Regions from separate parts of the Alteribacillus sp. HJP-4 genome, predicted to be linked through region 1. Evidence: riboswitches for the same ligand, from Rfam matches in the RefSeq annotation. Region 1 holds a riboswitch; each other region holds the start of a gene.
What was found. A riboswitch is a leader RNA that binds a small molecule or an ion and turns the genes downstream of it on or off. The one in region 1 is predicted to bind S-adenosylmethionine.
Positions count from the first base shown of each region.

Region 2: another riboswitch for S-adenosylmethionine. It lies ahead of metK (methionine adenosyltransferase); the one in region 1 lies ahead of mmuP (S-methylmethionine permease).
Region 3: another riboswitch for S-adenosylmethionine. It lies ahead of ACE4RR_RS07365 (methionine biosynthesis PLP-dependent protein); the one in region 1 lies ahead of mmuP (S-methylmethionine permease).

Region 1 is NZ_JBHIKY010000025.1:37,304-44,696, forward strand. It holds gene ACE4RR_RS17735 (cyclophilin-like fold protein) at 15-575, shown strand; gene ACE4RR_RS17740 (aldo/keto reductase) at 699-1,556, shown strand; SAM riboswitch class I at 2,535-2,638, shown strand; gene mmuP (S-methylmethionine permease) at 2,749-4,167, shown strand; gene mmuM (homocysteine S-methyltransferase) at 4,130-5,083, shown strand; partial or broken gene ACE4RR_RS17755 (avidin-fold protein) at 5,108-5,448, shown strand; gene ACE4RR_RS17760 (hypothetical protein) at 5,572-5,745, shown strand; gene ACE4RR_RS17765 (hypothetical protein) at 6,509-7,009, shown strand; gene ACE4RR_RS17770 (hypothetical protein) at 6,996-7,184, shown strand.
Region 2 is NZ_JBHIKY010000027.1:36,711-44,103, reverse strand. It holds gene ACE4RR_RS18335 (alpha/beta hydrolase family protein) at 1-71, shown strand, start outside; gene pckA (phosphoenolpyruvate carboxykinase (ATP)) at 298-1,899, opposite strand; gene ACE4RR_RS18325 (thiol-disulfide oxidoreductase DCC family protein) at 2,186-2,578, shown strand; SAM riboswitch class I at 2,645-2,761, shown strand; gene metK (methionine adenosyltransferase) at 2,922-4,121, shown strand; gene ACE4RR_RS18315 (helix-turn-helix domain-containing protein) at 4,292-5,191, opposite strand; gene ACE4RR_RS18310 (hypothetical protein) at 5,357-5,488, shown strand; gene ACE4RR_RS18305 (gamma carbonic anhydrase) at 5,653-6,165, opposite strand; gene ACE4RR_RS18300 (alpha/beta hydrolase) at 6,290-7,069, shown strand; gene ACE4RR_RS18295 (tetraprenyl-beta-curcumene synthase family protein) at 7,100-7,393, shown strand, end outside.
Region 3 is NZ_JBHIKY010000006.1:91,437-98,829, forward strand. It holds gene ACE4RR_RS07345 (YpdA family putative bacillithiol disulfide reductase) at 21-1,007, shown strand; gene ACE4RR_RS07350 (asparaginase) at 1,166-2,143, opposite strand; gene prsW (glutamic-type intramembrane protease PrsW) at 2,249-2,917, shown strand; gene ACE4RR_RS07360 (hypothetical protein) at 2,914-3,078, shown strand; SAM riboswitch class I at 3,183-3,288, shown strand; gene ACE4RR_RS07365 (methionine biosynthesis PLP-dependent protein) at 3,454-4,557, shown strand; gene ACE4RR_RS07370 (bifunctional homocysteine S-methyltransferase/methylenetetrahydrofolate reductase) at 4,588-6,417, shown strand; gene metH (methionine synthase) at 6,454-7,393, shown strand, end outside.

The DNA of each region.
Region 1 (7,393 bases):
AGGAGACTAATGATATGAAAAAATTGTTGACGTTAGCTTCTGCTATTATGATTGTCTTTACCCTTTCAGCATGTGGAGATGATAACAACGAAGGAAGTAATTCTAATGACAGTGAGACTAGAAGTAATCCAGATAACGAACAAGAGAATACATCTGAGGAAATAAATAATGAAAACACTCAGAATTCTACAGGGAATAATGATGATTCGGATAATTCAGAAGAAAAAATAATAGTGACTCTTGACAACGGGGAAATCATTATAAATGTTTATGATAATCCGACTAGTAGGGAATTTTTAGCACAACTTCCTTTGACACTAACATTCGAGGAATTTGGGGGATTTGAAAAACTTAGTTATCCACCGGAAGAATTAACTACGGAAGGGGCACCTTCTGGCTATACACCTGAACGTGAAGATTTTGCTTATTATTCTCCATGGGGAGATGTGGCCATGTTTTATGATGATCATAGATACTCTAATGGACTTGTTAAATTAGGAGAAATTGAGTCTGGGGTAGAATTACTTGAAAGTATGAATGATGACTTTACAGTTTCCATTGAAAGAATGGATTAAAGGAAATCTAGTAATTAACTACTAAACTATTGAGAACATCTATTAATATTCAATTTGAGGATGTTAAATAAAAAAGCCAATTATTCGAAAAATCAGCAATACTATAAACTTACTAGACGGGGAGTGAATAAATTGAAAACAGTAAAAATTGCCGGGAGAGAAATTTTTCCAATAGGTTTAGGTACTTGGAACATGGGAGATGACAAGGAAAAGTATACACAAGAATTAAATGCTTTAAGAGCGGGTTTAGAGGCGGGTGTCCAAGTCATTGATACAGCAGAAATGTATGGTAACGGGAATTCTGAAAGATTAGTAGGTAACGCCATTGAACTATTTGAACGAGAAAAGCTATTATTAGTATCAAAAGTACTTCCTGAAAACGCATCGAAAAAACAATTATCCATAAGTCTAGATAACTCCTTAAAACGATTGAAAACAGATTATCTAGATCTTTATTTACTTCATTGGAAAGGTAGTATTCCAATTGAAGAAACAATAGAAGCAATGGAAAAGGCTAAAATGCAAGGGACAATTAAATCCTGGGGAGTTTCAAATTTTGATGTAAATCAAATGAAAAAATTATTAAATCTGCCCAATGGTCATAACTGCGTCACAAATCAAGTACGTTATAACTTAGGAGATCGAGGGATAGATTTCGATTTAGTTCCTATGATGAAAGAAAATAGAAAGCCACTAATGGCATATGCTCCTGTAGCTAGAGGAGATAAATTAGGTTCTGCTCTAACGAAACAACAAGTTTTACTGGATATTTCTAAAAAGTATAATGTAGATGTTTTTCAAATTCTATTGGCCTGGAGTATCCGTAATGGAGAGACCATTCCTATACCACAATCTAGTAATCCTAAGCATGTAATAAAGAATGTAAAAGCTGTTAACATTGAGCTTACAGAAGAGGATTTAAAGAAAATAGATTCTGTCTATCCAGAACCAAGTGTGAGTGAGCCACTAGCTTTGTGGTAATTAACCTTAATTACAAAGGTACTAGTATTTGTATGGGCTCCCACAGAAAACTGTAAACTAAAAAAGTCTAACACTGATTAATAGGTAATTAGGAATTGATGGTTTCGTAATGAGGGAAACAGATAGTTTCCGCTTTGCAGTTCTAGGATTTATTTCTTCATTCAATTTGCGTACCACACATTTTTTTAAAATGTTTAGTTCATACGGTTAAAGAACCATTTCTTTTATTCTGAATTCTAGGTGATGTTTTTAGTGACTGGATTATGACTGGATACTGTTCATAAAGTATTAAAACTTATTGTGGTTTATAAATTCACTTTGCGTTGGAAACCTTGGTATAACAAGGTTCTGAGGGTCTTATTATTGTCCTATTAAATAGCCGAGTGAATGGGCGGCATGATGTAGTAACTCCCAAAATCCTTTAATGACAAGGGTTTTGAAGTTTAGAAGGCCTGAAATGACTGGATTTTAAGATTAAATATAAAATTAAGAAGCCCCTCAAGAGTTTTTTGAACCTTTTGAGGGGCTTCTTTACCTGCAGGATATTCTTAGATTTTTATAACGATCTAATAATTGTTAAGAGACCTCTTATTTAAACTTTTTTCTTTTGGTAAGGATATTAGCGCTGATGCCATTGTCTCGAATCAAAGGAACGAGTAGCGCATAAATCCTCACAACATTATGGGGGCTATTTACAATGAATGAATTTGCTGATTGGAATTCCAGAATGGACATAAAAGCTCAATTACAAGTTGAATTAATTCTATTCCTATCTCTAGTATGAGAGAGCTTGAGAATCCTCGTGGCCACAGTACTTAGCGCACGCTTCCACGAAATGTAACCGCTCTAGTGATGGTGGGAAATGAAACAAATAGACTAGGAGGAAGAATAGATTTCTCGGGATCTCATTTTGGTTTACATTTTTACGATCTTGACTATTTTGAAATCAATTGGTAGAGTTGTGAAAAATGTAAATATTTCTTATCAAGAGAGGTGGAGGGACTGGCCCTTAGAAACCTCAGCAGCAGATCTTTAAGACACTGTGCTAATTCCAGAGGGTGATCTTACCTGATAGATAGGAGCTTCTTTTATTTGTCGGAAACGCACTCGTTTAGAGTGCGTTTTTTTCTTGAGGAGGGAAGTAGTCTTACTTTTTGTTCAACATTTTCAAAAGTATTAGGAGAGTGCCGTTATGAAGTCACAAGGTCAAAAATTTAAAAGGGAAATGAAAACGCGGCATTTAGTGATGCTGTCTCTTGGAGGTGTAATTGGTACAGGGCTTTTCTTAAGTTCCGGATATACGATTCAACAAGCGGGCCCCTTTGGCACAGTGCTTGCCTATTTAATAGGAGCATTAGTTGTTTATCTAGTCATGCTCTGCTTAGGTGAACTTTCTGTACATATGCCGGAAACTGGCGCCTTTCACAGCTATGCAGCTAATTATATTGGTCCTGGTACAGGCTATACGGTTGCCTGGTTGTACTGGCTCACCTGGACAGTAGCACTGGGTTCAGAATTCACAGCAGCAGGTTTAATGATGCAGTTATGGTTTCCATCTGTCAGTGTTTGGATTTGGAGCGCTTTTTTTGCCGGAATAATTTTTCTGCTTAATGCGTTTACTGTGAAATTTTTTGCTGAGTCTGAATTTTGGTTTTCTTCAATCAAAGTAATTGCTATTATTCTTTTTATTATTTTGGGTACTGCTGCAATGGTGGGATTAGTTCCATTAAATGATTCAGAGCCTGCACCATTTTTATCAAATTTCACAGGTGGAGGACTGTTTCCTAATGGTGCGTTTGCTATCCTAATGACTATGCTTGCTGTGAACTTCGCCTTTTCAGGAACAGAGCTCATTGGAATCGCAGCAGGGGAAACCGTTGATCCTGAAAAAACAATTCCAAAGGCTATTCGAACCACTTTAATTAGGTTAGGGGTATTTTTTGTTGGGACGATTATTGTCCTGTCTGCTTTGCTTCCAACAAGGGAAGCCGGAGTGATTGAGAGCCCCTTTGTTGCGGTGCTAAAAAACATTGGGATTCCGTATGCCGCGGATCTTATGAATTTTGTGATTATCACTGCTATTCTATCAGCAGCTAACTCAGGGCTCTATGCATCATCCCGCATGTTGTGGTCACTTGCCGATCGACAAACTATTTCACCGGCTTTTGCAAAATTGACCAAACGAGGCATTCCTTTGAACGCTATTGTATTCAGCATGCTTGGCGGCGGGCTTGCTCTGCTTACAAGTGTTATTGCCCCAGACACCGTCTATATTGTGCTCGTATCAATTTCAGGGCTGGCTGTTGTAGTGGTTTGGATGAGTATCAGCGCTGCCCAATTTAATTTTCGCAGGCAATATTTAAGAGAAGGGAACCGATTGGAGGACTTGGCCTATCGTACACCGTTTTATCCCTTGGTACCGATCGTTTCGTTTATCCTCTGCCTTACATCCTGCATTGGAATAGCTTTCGATCCCACTCAACGAATTGCCCTTTATTGTGGAATTCCATTTATCCTATTTTGCTATGGAAGTTATTATATAGGACAGCATTTAAAGAAAAGAGGAACCAGATATGTCGAACCAAGCAAGTCAAAAGCACAATCCCATTGATTCAATTTTGCAGAAGTATTCCCCTGTCATTCTTGATGGGGCGTTAGCGACGGAGCTTGAAAAGCACGGATGTGATTTGGATGATCCGCTTTGGTCAGCACGAGTCTTGCTGGAAAAGCCTGAAGCCATTGTCAGGGTACATGCGGATTATTTCCGCAAAGGAGCAGACATAGCTATTACGTCAAGCTACCAGGCGACAATTGACGGGTTTGCTAAGCGCGATATTAAAAAAGAGGAAGCAATAGAATTAATTAAAAAGACGGTACATCTAGCAAGACAGGCTAGAGATGAGGTTTGGAATGAGGAAGAAAACACAGGCCGCCCTAAACCTTTAGTTGCTGCCTCCGTAGGACCATATGGAGCCTATCTTGCCGATGGCTCTGAATACGCAGGAAACTACGGTGTGTCTGATAAACGTTTAGCAGACTTTCACCGCCCAAGAATGGAAGCTTTGATTGAAGCAGGTGCGGATCTTTTAGCTATAGAAACCATTCCGTCTTTTCAGGAAGCGAAAGTACTTGCTTCCTTACTGAAAGAATTTCCGGATACATCTGCCTGGCTGTCTTTTTCCTTAAGAAGTGGAGATGCCATAAGTGATGGTACGAACCTAAAGGGATGTGCAGAAACATTTAATGATCATAAGCAAATCGCTGCCATTGGTGTGAATTGTGCCCCAATCCCTTTTGCTATAGAAGCTGTGAAAGATCTGCGTGGAAACACTGAGAAGCCAATTATTGTTTATCCGAATTCAGGAGAAATTTATAATCCTGAAACCAAAACATGGCATAGCGAAGAAGCTTGTGACCCATTCGATATTCAGTCGGAAGCCTGGTATGAAGAGGGAGCGCGCATTATTGGCGGTTGCTGCCGAACAACACCAGAGCATATTGAATCGCTAGCTAAGAAATGGAGATAACCTTTGTGCAATGATTACAGGAGGATGATTGACTATAATAATCGAAAGTTTATTTCTGTGGAAAATACGGAGAATGGGGAAGTTTCTTCAAAAACTTATTTTCACTACTACCAGGAGGGGCGCATTCTTTATGCAGATTACGAGGGTGGAGACATTGTAAAAGGAAAGCTGATTGGAATTGTGAATGAAGATGATACAATAGAATTCCGACGATACAACCACATTAACATCTCCGATGAAATAAGAGGAGGGAAATGTAAGTCCACGCCGGTAATACGGATGAAGGGAAAATCGAGCTCTATGAAAAATGGCAATGGATTGATGAAGAGCAGACAAAAGGCGAATCAGTGATTAAAGAAGTGTAAATAGAAGAGAGGATCCTTACAAGGGTCCTCTATCTTCTTCAACCTTTGACCGTTGGATCAATCAGTACAAAAACGCGAGTTCCTTTAAGGGTCCTCTCGAGGGAACTAAGAAGAACTCTTGATATGAATGTCAAAGACCCTTTAGAAATTTTTGTGGATCATGACAAAGTGATTCTGCAGAAATACAAGGCTAACAAAGCATGTGCCGTAACAGGGGAAATTACAGCCGACAAGGGCAGAAATGGGGCAGGATTTCATTATTATTGCCCCATTTCTATTTGGTTACATCAGATTTAATCCCCAAAGACGTTAATTTGCTGGTATTACAACCATCCTCATAAAGTTAATCATGTGCACTCCAATAGGTGTTACTTCCGACTGGATATTGACTGGATTTTCTTTATTAATATTGATATCTTATTTAATCTCATATTAATATCGTAAAGTTGGAAAGCCGAGTATATAGGGGTTTTTACATCTTATTTTTAATTATTTAGTTAATACAGTGAATGGGCGGCATGATGTATCACTGCAATTACTGTTATTAACTCACAAACCTATTCCCGAATAATAAAACTCCTTATGGGTCTATTTAGACGATTAAGGAGTTTCATTCTTTTCTTTCTATGAATGAACTATAAGCGGTGGTATTAACGTAAGGTACGTGAAATTATTATTTGCAGAGCATTTACATCACTTGATATCTAAATTAATTTTTTGTTTCTTGTTACATAAAAATATTCAGTTTATATATTAAAAGAAACGTTTTAGTTTCAAAAATATGAGAAGAATTTTTCTTCAGTCTCCATTTGGAGATGTTCCTCGTGGTCACACATCTTGTAATTGAAAAGAGAAGACCTGACCTTTTTTTATTTTTTTAAAAGACTGGTATGATGATTCTTATAGGGGTAGGACGACTAGTGAGGGGAGCGTACTTTTTACGGTTATCTTCCTATTCCTTGAATTCTTTGGACTGTCATAAATTCTACCTCCTTATTTGTAATGGTGGTTGATTTTTCGGAGGACCTTAGTTCCCCGTTACGTGGGTAGGAGGCATTGGATGAGAGTAATTATTAAGACGAAAGATACAAAGGAATACTTCAGCGGATATTTTGATCCGGTAACAAGCAAGGATTTAAAATCTCTTGCTTTATGGTTTTTCAACTGGTTGGAGGAGTACGAAAACCCCAACCGCCAGGTGTATAAACTGACAATAGCGGGGAATGATGTAATACAGGCTGCCATTTCATTTGAATACAGGGATGGGTATGTGCTGGTAGAAAATCTTGAATCCGCCAATTGGGGGAAAGAAAGCAAAAGTGGAATTAATGTAGCTCCTACGATGCTTGCCGCTGTATGTCAACTAAGCGTACAAGCCGGGCATGAGGGATTTGTATTAATTACCTCCAAGCACAATAAAAAACTTATGGATTATTACGCTAAATTAGGAGCTCAACAAATTGGCAGCACCAGCCGTATGGCCATCAATGAAGTTGCATCACAGAAGCTTATTGACGTATACTTACATAAAGGAGGAGGTAGTATTCATGGCGAAAAATGATACGAATTCCAAACGAGAATTCACCGTTGGAGAGCTTGCTCATATTATTGACACGGAACACAACGGCATTTATGCCTATCCTCACAAGTCGGAAGAAGAACGAAAAGAAAGCGATCGATTAATGCAAGATTTCATAAAAAAGAGCAAAGCCAAACGTAAATATGCGAAAAAATAACAAGTCCTCTGGCAAAGAGGGCTTTTTTATGCTGAATAACCTATTTAACACCATCGGGGATGGAAAAACCAAGAGCATAACATAAATTACCGTGTTTGATAACTCTCAGTCATAAGTACTCTTATTCTAATATATTTTATTCCATATTCGGTTGCTACAGGAAGAATAAAAGGAAGCGGTATATGTTCATTTTGTCTTTCTTGACTAAT
Region 2 (7,393 bases), on a different contig from region 1:
ACCATTTTCCTTATTCTCTAAAAGAGAAGGTTCTCACGGAAGTGGTCAAGTGGATGAATGAGCAGCAATAAAAAGAAGTGTCCGGAGAACCGGCACTGGCTGTCCGAAGTACTTGGTTCATCAAGCTGACCGCGCTTTTTTCGAAGGCATCGCCTCAGCATACCGCTTTATCAGTAACTTTCCAGTTTTTTGTCGCCATTAGTCCAATTAAATTTAATATAAAAAAGGGCTGCCCTCAAAAGGTAATCTTTTGGGGTCAGCCCGGTTCTTATTAGTATTTGCAGGGACTGCTGGCTATTACTCTGCTTTAGCTGTCAAAAAAGCGGGACCAGCTTCTTTGATGTAATCAGACACGTCGTCAAATTTTTCAAAATTAAGCCGGAATTGCTCAGCCAGCTCCCACGCTTTTTGGTCATATGCTGCCGGGTCTTTCCATGTCTGTTTTGGCTGCATGACATCGTCTGGAACACCTGGGCAATGGATCGGGATCGGCAGGCCGAAAATAGGATCAATAACCGTTTCGACTTCATCAAGCTCCCCTTGCAGCGCGGCCTGAATCATTGCGCGTGTGTAAGGAAGGTGCATGCGTTCTCCCACCCCGTAAGGACCGCCGGACCAGCCGGTGTTTACTAGAAATACATTCACATTGTGCTGCATGATTTTTTCACCGAGCATTTCCGCATAGCGTGAAGCATGGAGCGGAAGGAATGGAGAACCAAAGCAGGTGGAGAACGTAGCTTCCGGCTCGGTAATACCACGTTCCGTACCGGCAAGCTTACTCGTGTACCCGCTCAGAAAATGATACATGGCCTGTTCCTTTGAAAGCTTGCTGATCGGAGGCAGGACACCGAATGCATCTGCGGTTAAGAAAATGATCGTATTCGGGTGTCCGGCTTCACTTGGAACGAGAGCATTTGGGATATTCTCGAGCGGGTAGGCAGCTCTCGTATTTTCTGTCAGCTCTGTATTATCATAATTCGGCAGGCCGGTTTTTTCTTCAATATGCACATTCTCAAGCACAGAGCCAAACCGGATAGCGTCCCAGATCTGCGGTTCTTTCTTGTATGAGAGATTAATGCATTTTGCGTAGCAGCCGCCTTCAATATTGAAAACGCCGTTGTTGGACCACGCATGCTCATCATCACCAATCAAGTAACGAGTTGGATCAGCGGATAAAGTTGTTTTGCCTGTTCCAGAGAGTCCAAAAAACAATGCAGTATCTCCTTCTTCGCCGACATTGGCAGAGCAGTGCATGGAGAGTACGTCCCTTTGCGGAAGCATATAATTCATTACAGAAAATATCGATTTTTTCATTTCACCTGCGTACTCTGTGCCGCCAATTAAGACGATACGTTCTTCAAATGAAATGATAATAAAGGTTTCCGAGTTCGTCCCGTCCTCAGAAGGGTCCGCCTGGAAAGTCGGAGCATATATAATTGTGAAGTCAGCGTCCTCCGTTGTATTTTCGAGAGAATCAGGGCGGATAAACAGCTGGCGGGCAAACAGATTGTGCCAGGCATACTCGTTAACGACATTAAGAGATAAACGGTATGACGCATCTGCACCTGCATAACCATTGCTCACAAACAGCTCATCCTTTTCCTGAAGATGAGCGAGCACTTTGCTGTACAAGCCGGAAAATGATTTTTTGCTGATCGGCTGATTCACAGCGCCCCAGTTAATTTGATCACTCACGGATTTTTCATCAACAATAAATTTATCCTTCGGGGAGCGGCCAGTATATTTTCCAGTATTGACACTCAGTGCTCCGTTTGAGGTTAACACGCCTTCCCGGCGCATTAAAGATTTTTCAACTAATCGAGATACCGGGAGATTTTTATCAATGTTCTTCCCTTTCAACAGGTTTGAAAGTTCAGCAGAAAAGTTCATTGTCGTCATGGCGGCATAACCCCTTCTTTGCAAAAAAGTTTTAATAAAGCACCTTCATTCCATCATATTCGTTTATTGGGAGGCTTTATTACGTTTAATTATGAATTAGTATAACACATTTATTCTAATAGTCTATACTAATTTGATGATTTTGTTGATTAGTTATTCGCCTTTTCATGGACTTAAATTTAGTTTAGGCTTTCGGCTTTTGAAAATGGCGAGATTGCAGGTTTTTCTTTAAAATCGATGCCGTGATAAAATGGAGTTGAAAAGGGAAGGAGGATTCTTTACTGTGATGAAAAAAAATCATTCTTATTTTGTTTTCTATGACGGAAACTGTGCTTTGTGCCAAAAAACGAAACATCAAATTGAAAAATTGGATAAGAATTATGAGTTAGAATGGCATTCCATCCAAAATCCATCCATTCTTGAAGAGTTCCCTTTTCTCGAACAGGATCGTATTCAAAAGGAAATGCACCTGCTTGTTGACGAAACCTATTTATATACAGGGTTTGCTTCTATTAAAAGAATGATGCAGGTTTTTCCGGCAAGCAGGATAATTACTCCGCTGTTCCGCCTGCCGGGAGCAGACACAGCGGGCAGAATCATATATCAATATTTGGCCAAAAACCGCTATCAATGGTTTGGCCGTACGTGTGAAACCGGCGCCTGCAGCATTCATGAATAGCCCTCATAATCTGTTATATTTGACACAGACACAGAAACTGCGATATGATATGTCGCATAACGGATACTCTTATCCCGAGTTGGCGGAGGGACAGGCCCTGTGAAGCCCGGCAACCATTCATCAATGCAAAATGATGAAGAGGTGCTAACCTGGAGAGACGGATAGCGTCTTGGAAGATAAGAGGCGAAAAAGGTGAACGGGTAGAACCTCCTTTTCCTCGCCATAGGAATCGGGGGTTTTTTATGTTTCCGCATAAATCTCCTTCTCGTCTTCAAAGAAATTGACTCAGGGAATGAGTGCCGTACTATAATTCGGCAAAAGGAGGCTGCAAAACGTGCAATCAATTGGACGCAGATTATTTACATCAGAATCAGTAACTGAAGGACATCCGGATAAAATATGTGACCAAATTTCCGATGCGATCCTTGATGAAATTTTAAAGGAAGATCCGAATGCCCGTGTGGCCTGCGAAACCACGGTGAACACGGGACTCGTACTTGTAACAGGGGAGATTACCACTTCTACGTATGCAGATATCCCCAAGATTGTCCGTGATACATTAAAGGATATCGGGTATACGCGGGCGAAATACGGCTTTGATTTTGAAACATGCTCCGTACTTACATCGATTGATGAACAATCTGCCGATATTGCCCAGGGGGTCGACCGTGCTCTCGAAGCAAGAGAAGGGCATATGAGCGAGGCGGAAATAGATGAAATCGGCGCAGGGGATCAGGGGTTAATGTTTGGTTATGCGGATAACGAAACAGAGGAATTAATGCCGCTGCCGATCTCTCTATCCCATAAGCTTGCAAGAAGGTTGACCGAGGTCCGTAAAAAGGAAATCGTCCCTTACCTGCGCCCGGATGGAAAGACCCAGGTGACAGTGGAGTATGATAGTGATGGAAATCCTATCCGTATCGATACAATTGTTATCTCGGCTCAGCACCATGCCGATGCGACATTGGAACAAATCGATCTTGACCTTAAAGAACATGTCATTGATCCGGTTGTTCCCGAGCATCTCCTGGATTCGGAGACGAAGTACTTCATTAACCCTACCGGCCGGTTTGTCATCGGCGGTCCGCAGGGGGATGCAGGACTGACGGGCAGGAAAATTATTGTTGATACCTATGGCGGCTATGCGCGTCACGGCGGTGGTGCTTTTTCCGGCAAGGACGCTACTAAAGTAGACCGTTCTGCGTCGTATGCTGCCCGCTACGTTGCAAAAAATATTGTAGCAGCAGGCCTGGCAGACAAATGCGAGGTTCAGGTAGCCTATGCGATCGGGGTGGCGAGTCCTGTTTCTATTTCCATCGCCACTTTTGGTACCGGCAAGCTTCCAGAGGACCAGCTCGTCGACCTGGTTCGGGAGAATTTTGATCTCCGACCGGCCGGCATTATAAAAATGCTTGATCTGCGCCGTCCAATTTATAAACAGACGGCGGCTTACGGCCATTTTGGCAGGACAGATATTGAACTGCCGTGGGAAGCTACAGACAAAGCGGAACTTTTAAAACAGCTGGCATCAGAGCAGAAATAATATAGTAGAAAAAGGATGGCGGAGCTCCGCCATCCTTTTTTATACTTTAAGAGAGTAAAATCATAGTTTAAGAAAAGCTCAGGCATGTATGGCTTCGCAAGGAAGGAAAGCAAATTTTGAAAGAATAACGGATCTCCTGTCCGCATCCAGCACACGAGCCTGATTATATCCTATTCATAAATTTCATCCTGAAATTTGCCGGAATCGCGGAGTTGTTCCATTTCTTTATTTACGATGTTAGCTAGAGGCTTTTGATTGGTAACTTCAAAAATAGCCAGTGCTTTTTTCCAGCTTTTTATTCCTTCTTTATGCTTGTCGAGAAAAATTAAATTTCTGCCTTTTTGGTAGAGAAGTTCCCCAAACACATACATACTGTTTGTTTCAATGCAGCGCTTGATTCCTTTTTCACACCAGAAGGCAGAGCTCTGATATTTCTTTTGATTCGTGAGTGCTTTCGTTAATGTGTAAATTAAGCGAAGTTCAATAGAGGGATTTTTTATGCGTTTTAATTTGCGCAGGCGCGATAATGCTTCTTCACATATGATAGAGGCCTGATGATAATTATTTGTTAAATCATAAAAGATGGCCTTTGTATTCATCATTTCGCCTTTGCGCTCTGTAAATACCGTACTTTCGTCCGCTTCAAGCGCTTCTTGGATTAATTGGAGCGCACGTTTGAGTTCACGGTCCAGATGAAACACACAAATACTTTCGTGCCAGAGCATATACTGCTTGTAATAGCCGGGCTGGAACAATGGATTTTTCTTTTCATGAATCAGAATTTCTCTTATCTCTTCATACTTTTGCTGAAAACGAAGGTCTCTTAGTCTTTCAAACACCTCTTCTACATAATCAGCTCTGTCAGTACGAGCTTCCTCAAAGAAATAATACATGTCGGCGCCAAGACGTTCTGCAATTTGAAATAACGTATTTGAATACGGGATAATAGTTCCATTTTCAATTTTACTGACCTGGGCCTGCGTACAAATATCACGGGCAAGATCTGACTGGGTCATGCGGTGATACCGGCGAAGCTCATGTATTTTCTTTCCAACTCTCGAAAAATCCATTTCCATCCGCCCTCCTTATAGTATGCTTATAATTATTTTATACGAAGATTAGAAAAGTAGGAAGCAGAAAATAACAGAATCCTTGAAAAAAATGGGGAAATATGCCGAACGCAAGCTTTTTCCTCCTCTTATATACTGGGTCTATCATATGGGAGGTGACCCAGAGTGAAAAAATCAAAATTAATCTTTACCGCGTTATTTCTGAGTCTTGCCGTTGTTTTCGGAGCCGGTAGTTTTCAAGCTGGACAAGAAGTCAGCGGAGGATTTACGACACTGGATCTGCCACATAAACATTAATAAAGGTAAACAATTTATAAGCCGGACAGGCTTATTTTTTTTACGGATCGAATAATGGAGAAATGTTGTGTACTAATATTTAACATAAGTTCACTATTTTTTGGACAGATTTTAGTTTCAATAAAAAAATACGGCGATAAACCGTATTTTCTGCCGCATGAGCTCTATTTCTGCATGCTTTTGTAATACTGACCTTTTTCCACATATTCTTCGCGGATTCTTTTCATTTCTGCTAGGTCTTCTTCATTGAGCTGTCTGACCACTTTAGCAGGGCGGCCGAAAGCCAGCGTATGGGGTGGAATGACTTTTCCGCCTGGCACAAGGCTTCCCGCACCGATAAATGCCCCTTCACCGATTTCTGCTCCGTCAAGAATGGTTGCTCCCATGCCGATCAGAGCATTTTTGCGTATAATGGCGCTGTGTAAAATTACCATATGCCCAACGGTTACATCGTCCTCTATGATAAGTGGATTTTTTGGGCTTTGATGAAGAACTGAGTTGTCCTGAATATTAACACGGCTTCCAATCATTGTTGGGGCGACGTCCCCGCGGATGGATGTATTAAACCACACACTCGATTCCTCCCCAATGGTGACATCTCCTGAAATGGTTACATAGTCAGCGATAAATGCAGATTCGGCAATGTCTGGTTTTTTTCCTTTATATGGATAAATCATGAGAGCCCTCCAGAATTCACAATATTTTTTTCTGTTTGATGTAAGTTTAGCAAAAAAAGTAGTAAAATGAATAGGATAATCGCCTTTTGGCAGCAGCGAAAGAGAAAGGCAGGGAAGAGATCGAATGATGAAAAATTGGATGTCGGACAGAGCAAGAGGAACGATGGTAATCGTACATGGGGCAGCAGAGCATCATGGCCGTTATGAATGGATTATTAAACAAATGGTAAAGCAGCGTTTTCATGTAGTCGCCGGAGACCTGCCGGGCCATGGACGGACACGTGGAAAGCGCGGACATATTGATTCATTTGACCAATACATAGACATGGTTTATGCCTGGTATAAAGAGGCCGCTTCCTATGAGCTGCCGGTATATTTATTCGGTCACAGCATGGGAGGATTAATTACAGTTCGTTCTTTAATGGAAAAGCATATGCCGGTGCGGGGCGTCGTGCTCTCTTCTCCATGTTTTGGATTGTATGAGTACCCGGGCAGAACAGCTGAATTCACTACAAAAATAATGCACCGTCTCTCGCCCGGATTCAGCGGAAAAACGGGCATTAAGGCGGAAAAAATCACACGCAGTCCGGAAGCAAGGCTCGCTTATCAGGAAGATGAACTGAATTTATCGACGGTAACGGCGCGGTGGTATCAGGAAATGCTGAAGGCGATGAAAATCAGCCTCCATGAAGCAGACAGATTCCCCAATGTACCACTGCTCGTATTGCAGGCAGGCCGCGACCTTATTGTTGATCAGTATGCAGCCCATCGCTGGTTTAACCGCCTTGAAACATCCGACAGATCCATGAAAGAATGGAAGGGACTTTATCATGAATTATTTAACGAACCGGAAAGAGAAATGGTTTTCAGGTTTATGATGAATTTTATAAACCAGCGTATTTAATCTGATACATTTTGTATAGGAGGATCTCGATTGAAAGTTGCAACGAAGCCATGGTTAATGATGTATTACATACACCGGGATATTGTGCCGGAAGTTCATGATATCCTCGGCGAATGGAAGAAAAAAGCGGAGTTGATACCGGATCAGGAGCTGCGGGAGCAGGCGCTTGAAGAAATAGAATCCAAGGCCTTTCACTGTGAAGGAGGCGGCGTTTATGCGCTCCTCACCAGAAAGGAAATACGCAGCAGTCTGCTCCGTTTTATTGTCGCGTATCAGATAATTTGTGATTATCTGGACGGTCTTTGTGATAAATTCGGTGCCAGT
Region 3 (7,393 bases), on a different contig from region 1:
GAAAGGAAGAGTTTATCAAGGTGGTACAACAGGAAAGCGTTATAATCATAGGAGCTGGCCCTTGTGGACTTTCTGCTGCAATAGAGCTTCAAAAAGCTGGGGTCGAACCGCTCGTTATTGAAAAAGATAATATTGTTCATTCTATTTATAATTATCCTTTGCATCAAACCTTTTTCAGTTCGAGTGATAAACTGGAAATAGGAGGATTTCCGTTTCCATCCAACGGACGCAAGCCTGTCAGACAGGAGGCGCTGGTGTATTACCGCAAAGTCGCTTTAAAGAGAAATATCCGTATAGCCTCTTTTGAAGAGGTTACGGCTCTCTGCAGGAATTCAGGCTGCTTTTTTGTTGATACGAGAAAAAAAACAGGAGAATCACACCATTATTCTGCCAACCAAGTGGTGATTGCCACAGGTTATTTCAACAACCCCAATTATATGAATATTGAAGGCGAGGACCTTTCTCATGTAAATCATTATTTCCGTGATGGACATCCTTATTTCAAGAAAAATGTAGTCATCATCGGCGGGAAAAATTCTGCTGTAGATGCTGCGCTCGCATTAGAGCAGGCAGAAGCAAACGTGACACTGCTTTATCGGGGTGAAAGCTTCACCGATACGGTAAAGCCTTGGATACTGCCTGATTTAAATGCATTAATTAGAGATAATAAAGTAATGGTTCATTTCAGAGCGGAGGTCAGCAAAATAACAAATACTGAGGTCCATTACATACAGGATCAAATGGTCAAAGCAGTCCCTGCGGATGCGGTTTTTTCCATGACAGGCTATCACCCTGACCAGACTCTATTGAAAAGCTCAGGTGCCTCTGTCAATGTTCAGACAGGTAAGCCAGTTTTTAATGAAGATACAATGGAAACGGACGTTAAGGGCCTGTTTATTGCTGGAGTGATTGCTGCAGGAATAGATGCTAATGAAATCTTTATAGAAAATGGAAGATTCCACGGAGAGAAAATTGCAGAAGAAATTCGAAAGCAGACCCAGAATTAATCTGCGTCTGCTTTATTGTTTAATAAATATTAAGGCAGTTGATGGTTGAAAATCAAAACTATTGCATATCTGCGAAACGCTTCCGCTTTCTCCAGAGAGGCGGGGATGTAACCAATACGATTTTTTTAGAAATTCCGGCAGCCCGGCTGGCCCAATCATCATTGAAGCTGTTCAAAGGTGTGTTGAAGTTTATATTTATCTAAATTTACTGAAAGAGCAGCCAGTAATTTTAAGCGGGCTTTAGGGCCGGTGAGGCCGTTCGAAAATATGATGCCCATTTCCTTTAACCGGCGGCCGCCGCCTTCATAGGAATAGGTGTCCTGTACGATACCGCTGAAGGAACGTGACACCAGTACAATGGGTATACCGCGGTCGAGTACCTCTTTTAATGGCATTAACAGAGCAGGGGGCACATTCCCCTGGCCGAGAGCCTCCAGCACGAGTCCATCGAAGCGCTGCGATATAAAATGACGAAAACTATCTTCTTCCATTCCTGCGTAACATTTAATCAATAGAACTTTTTTTGAAAGTTTTGACACTGGAAAATGATCTCTTTTTACAGGTTTTCTTGGAAAGAGAATTCCTCGTTTAGTTATCAATCCCACTGGGCCATAAGGCGGGCTTTGAAAGGTCGCTATGTTAGAAGAATGTGTTTTAGTCACGTGCTCTGCCGTGTGTATTTCATCGTTCATAACGACGAGTACTCCCATACCCCTTGCATTATCTGAAGCAGCTGTCCGTATGGAGGAAACAAAATTGTGAGGTCCGTCGGGGCTTATTTCGTTGCTCGAACGCATTGCGCCTGTAATGACGATTGGATACTCGTCATGATGCAGCAGATCAAGCATATAGGCAGTCTCCTCAAGAGTGTCGGTGCCGTGAGAGATCACTACACCATCTGCCGGCTTGTCCGCCATACATTGTTCTATGAAGCGAAATAAATCCATCATATGTGCCGGAGTAATATGGGGTGAGGGCAGATGTAAAAAGGAATGTACACTAATATTTGCGAATTCTGCAGCAATTTCCTCCCATTCGTGGAGTGGATTCTTTGTGTCAGGAGAGACATCTCCGGTAGTTTTGTTCTCTTTCATAGAAATGGTGCCGCCTGTGTGAATCACTAAGATATTATTCAACGTTCATGCCCTCCCTTTCAATATTCTCCTACTATCTTAATCTTTCTTTTACTGTCTGAAAATACCGTGTTACGATAAAAGCGGTCTAGAAGGGGCGGATGCGAGGTGATTGCACTAATAACGGCTGCACTGGCGCCTGCTGTTGCACTGTTAAGTTACTTTTTTTTAAAAAACAAATATGAAAGAAATACCGCCTGGCAGGTAATGCGCTCTTTTATCATGGGTGTTTTGTTAGTGTTTCCGATAATGGTTTTACAGTATGCACTCCGGACAGAGGGAGTACTAACAGAAGAGTGGCAGGAAGCATTAGCGGGGGCAGCTCTTCTGGAAGAATTTTTTAAATGGTTTTTACTTTATTTTCTTGTTTACCGGTTCGCGGAATTCAGGACCAGGTATGATGGAATTGTATATGGAGTTGCCCTTTCGCTTGGTTTCGCCACTGCAGAAAATGTTTTATACTTAATGGCAGTTGGCATAGATTATGCCTTTGGAAGAGCAGTCCTTCCCGTTTCCAGTCATGCACTGTTCGGGGTAGTAATGGGTTATTATTTCGGATGTGCCCGTTTTCCGGAGAAAAGAAGCTCCGTTTTTTGGATCATTTCTGCGCTGGTACTGCCTATTGTTTTACACGCTGTATACGATTTGATATTATTAACTACTCATGAAAATATTTTAATAATGATGGTGCCATTTATGTTTTTCCTTTGGTGGTTCGCCTTATCTAAAACTAAGCATGCCAATAAAACGCCGCAGAAAAAGGGGATGGAAGCTTGACTGTCAACATCCGTTATAAAGTTGTGATCCGCTGCCCAAAATGTAGTGAAAAATATATTCTCCGTGGAAAACACAATGCAGAAGGCGAACTGGAGACTGGTTTTAAACGATGTGTGTGCGGAAACGAAACAGATTTATTAATCGACATTTCTCCAGAATAATTCTAAATTAATTATTGGAAAGCTGCGCAGATCGTGAAGATTGCGCTTTTCTTATTGCAATTACGACAAATTTCATGTACGGTTTAATTACAATTGAAAAATTATTCTTATCAAGAGAGATGGAGGGACAGGCCCTAAGAAATCTCAGCAACCAGCTGCTGCGGCGGTCAGGTGCTAAATCCATCAGACGATTCGTCTGAGAGATGAGAAGAAGTGTATGTTTTATCACTTAACAGGCCTTCTTCTAACCGGAAGAAGGTTTTATTATATTACAGAACATTTAACGTGCTATTTACTTCAGTGAACCTGTTAGAATTCTGCACAGCAGAATTATACATATATACTATCTTAGACTTAAAAAAGGTGGCTATTGCTATGAACAACAATCATCATTTAGATACGAAGCTTGTGCAGGTAGGCAACAAAAAGGATAATCATACGGGAGCTGTCAGTGCTCCGCTTTATTTTTCTACTGCCTATAGACATGAGGGCATCGGTCAGTCGACAGGCTTCGATTACTCAAGAACCGGCAATCCGACAAGATTGATATTAGAAGAAGCTATCGCTGAGCTTGAGGGTGGTTCTAAAGGTTTTGCCTTAAGCTCCGGCATGGCAGCGATACAGACATTATTTGCATTGTTTAATCAGGGCGACGAGATTCTAGCATCACAGGATCTTTATGGAGGAACGTATCGTCTATTTGAGGAAGGCTGGAAAAACTGGGGCGTCCCTATTCAATACGGGGACCCGCGTAATCTGCAGGCTTTCGCTGAGAAAATAAACGGCCGCACAAAGGCTCTTTTTATAGAAACACCTACTAATCCTCTGATGCAGGAAGCAGATATTCCTGCCCTTGCCGCAATAGCAGAAGAACACAATTTGCTGCTGATCGTTGACAATACTTTTTATACTCCTCTGCTGCAGCAGCCGCTGAAAATGGGTGCTGATATAGTTTTACACAGTGCCTCTAAGTATCTCGGGGGTCATAATGATGTGATTGCCGGATTAATTGCTGCTAAGGACGAAGCTATTTGTGAACAAATTAATGCCTTTCATAATGGTATGGGCACAATTCTTTCTCCAATGGATTCCTGGCTGTTAATGCGCGGCATGAAAACGCTGGCACTGAGAATGGAAAAACATACGGAAAATGCCCGGGAAATTGCTGAATTTCTTGAAAAGCACGACAAGATTACCGATGTTTTATACCCAGGCAAAGGAGGAATGCTCTCCTTTCGCGTTCAAAATGAGGAATGGGTGGATCCTTTACTGCGGAAGCTGAAGCTGGTGACTTTTGCTGAAAGCCTTGGCGGAGTTGAAAGTTTTATGACTTATCCTGCAACGCAGACGCATGCAGATGTTCCTGAAGAAGTGAGAATTGCAAACGGCGTCTGTAACCGGCTGCTTCGTTTTTCTGTAGGAATAGAAAATGTTGAAGACCTCACCGCAGACCTTGATCAGGCACTCGCTTCACTTTAGAACCCGTAGACAGAAAGGATGAATGAGTAAGTGGACTTGATGAATGAATTAAAAAACAGAGTGCTTGTCGGCGACGGAGCGATGGGGACGTACTTATACGAAAAAGGCTATAGTGGGTCTTTTGAACAATTAAACTTAAGAGCTCCTGAGACCGTAAGAAATGTGCATCAGGAATATATTGAGGCGGGGGCCGAAGTTATACAGACAAATTCATACGCTGCCAATCGAATTAAACTTCAAAACTACAATTTAGATAACGATGTAGAACGTATTAATAAAGAGGCTGTAAAGATTGCTAAATCAGCGGCAGCGGGAAATGTTTTTGTTTGTGCGACGATCGGTGGAATTAAAGGAGTTCAAAAGCTTGAGGCTGAAGACAAAGAAATAGAAAATGCGTTAATAGAGCAATGTGATGCCCTTTTGTCGGAAAAGCCGGATGGGATTATCCTTGAAACTTTTTATCATTTTGATGAGCTGCTTTCCATGACTAAAGCAATAAGAAACAGAACGAATTTGCCTATTATTGCACAGGCTGCCCTTGGTGAGGTCGGTGTAATGCACGGCGGAAAGCCTCTTCATGAGGTTTTCAGCGAATTGACCGCGGCTGGAGCGGATGTAGTAGGATTAAACTGCAGAATGGGACCTTATCATATATTAAGATCGCTAGAAACTGTACCCCTGAATGAAAATTCATATATTTCAGCTTATCCAAATGCAAGTCTGCCTGACCTGGATGATGGCCGATTCGTATATCAATCAAATCCGGATTATTTTTATGAGAGAGCTCTTGACCTTCGCAAGCAGGGTGCACGATTGATAGGCGGCTGCTGCGGAACAACACCAAGTCATACGAAAGCCGTTGCAAAAGCTGTAAAAGGATTGGCACCGGCTCTTCAAAAACAAACAGTAATCGTAAAAGAACCTCAGCTTGATCAGCCGGGCACCACAGTCGAATTTGAACGTCTTGATAAGAAAGTCAAGAAAGAGCCAACGATTATAGTAGAACTTGATCCTCCTAAAAAGCTGGCAACGAATAAATTTATGAGAGGCGCAGAAGCTTTATATGAGGCTGGGGCAGACGCAGTGACAATGGCTGATAACTCCTTAGCATCTCCGCGAATTGATAACCTTGCTATGGGAGCGCTCGTCAAGGAGCGTACTAATGCCCGTCCACTTTTGCATATCGCATGCAGGGACAGAAATTTAATCGGTCTGCAGTCTCAGCTTCTAGGCATGCATGCACTTGGTATTCAAGACGTTCTTGCTGTGACAGGAGACCCGACAAAGGTTGGAGATTTTCCAGGAGCTACGTCGGTATATGATGCGACTTCCTTTGATCTAATTTCACTGATGAAAGAGATGAACGAGGGCCGTTCTTTTTCTGGAAAATCACTCGGCCAAAAAACTTCGTTTACTGTGGCAGCTGCATTTAACCCTAATGTGAGATCACTTGAACGTGCCGTCAAAAGATTAGAGAAAAAGATAGATGCGGGTGCGGATTATTTTATGACTCAGCCAGTTTACGGTGAACAGCAATTTAAAGACATCTATGACGCAACAAAGCACCTTGCGACACCTGTCTTTATTGGGATTATGCCACTTGTAAGCAGTAGAAATGCGGAATTTCTCCATAACGAAGTACCAGGTATTAAATTAACAGATGAGATAAGAGATCGAATGGCTGCCTGTGGTGAGGATCGAGAAAAAGCAGCCATGGAAGGTATTCACATATCAAAGACACTGATTGATAATGCTCTTGAATACTTCAATGGCATATACCTTATTACTCCTTTTCTGCGGTATGACATCACAGCAGAGCTGACGAGTTATATAAAAGAAGGCGTATTAAATAAATCATAACATGGACCTCAGGTATGGGTGAGAAGGAGTGGAACGATGACAGCTGCAAAGGAAAGCTTAAAAGACAGACTTGGAAAATCAATCTTGCTGCTCGATGGGGCAATGGGTACGATGCTTCAAAATGCAGATTTAACTCCAGAGGATTTTGGCGGCGAGCACTATGACGGCTGCAATGAGTTTTTAAACGTCACAGCTCCGCATGTAATTGACCGCATTCATAGAGATTATCTTTCAGCCGGAGCAGATATCATTGAAACGAATACGTTTGGAGCGACAAGCATCGTACTGGCTGATTACGACCTCCAGGATAAAGCAGAAGAGCTTAATATCGCAGCCGCCAAACTTGCGAAGAAAGCAGCAGAGGATTTCTCCACAGATAATTTTCCGCGTTACGTAGCAGGGGCGATGGGACCAACTACAAAGTCGCTGTCCGTGACGGGTGGAGCGACGTTCGAAGAACTGACAGAGGCATATCGTGAGCAGGCTATAGGGTTGATAAAAGGCGGCTCGGATTTACTGCTGCTCGAAACGAGCCAGGATATGAGAAATGTAAAGGCAGCATATTTAGGAATTAAGCAGGCGGAGAGTATAACTAACACTGAGATGCCATTAATGATATCTGGTACGATCGAGCCGATGGGCACCACACTGGCGGGGCAGACAATTGAATCTTTTTATATTTCACTAGAGCACATGAACCCGACCGTTGTTGGACTTAACTGCGCTACCGGACCTGAATTTATGCGTGATCATCTAAGGTCTCTTTCTGAACTTGCAAAAACCTATGTCCATTGCTATCCTAATGCTGGGCTTCCGGATGAGGAAGGACATTATCATGAATCACCGGATTCACTTGCGGCGAAGCTGAAATCGTTTGCGGAGAAAGGATGGCTGAATGTTGTAGGAGGGTGTTGTGGTACAACACCTGAACACATTGAAGTGATGCGGGAAACATTGAAGGATTTTACCCCGCGGA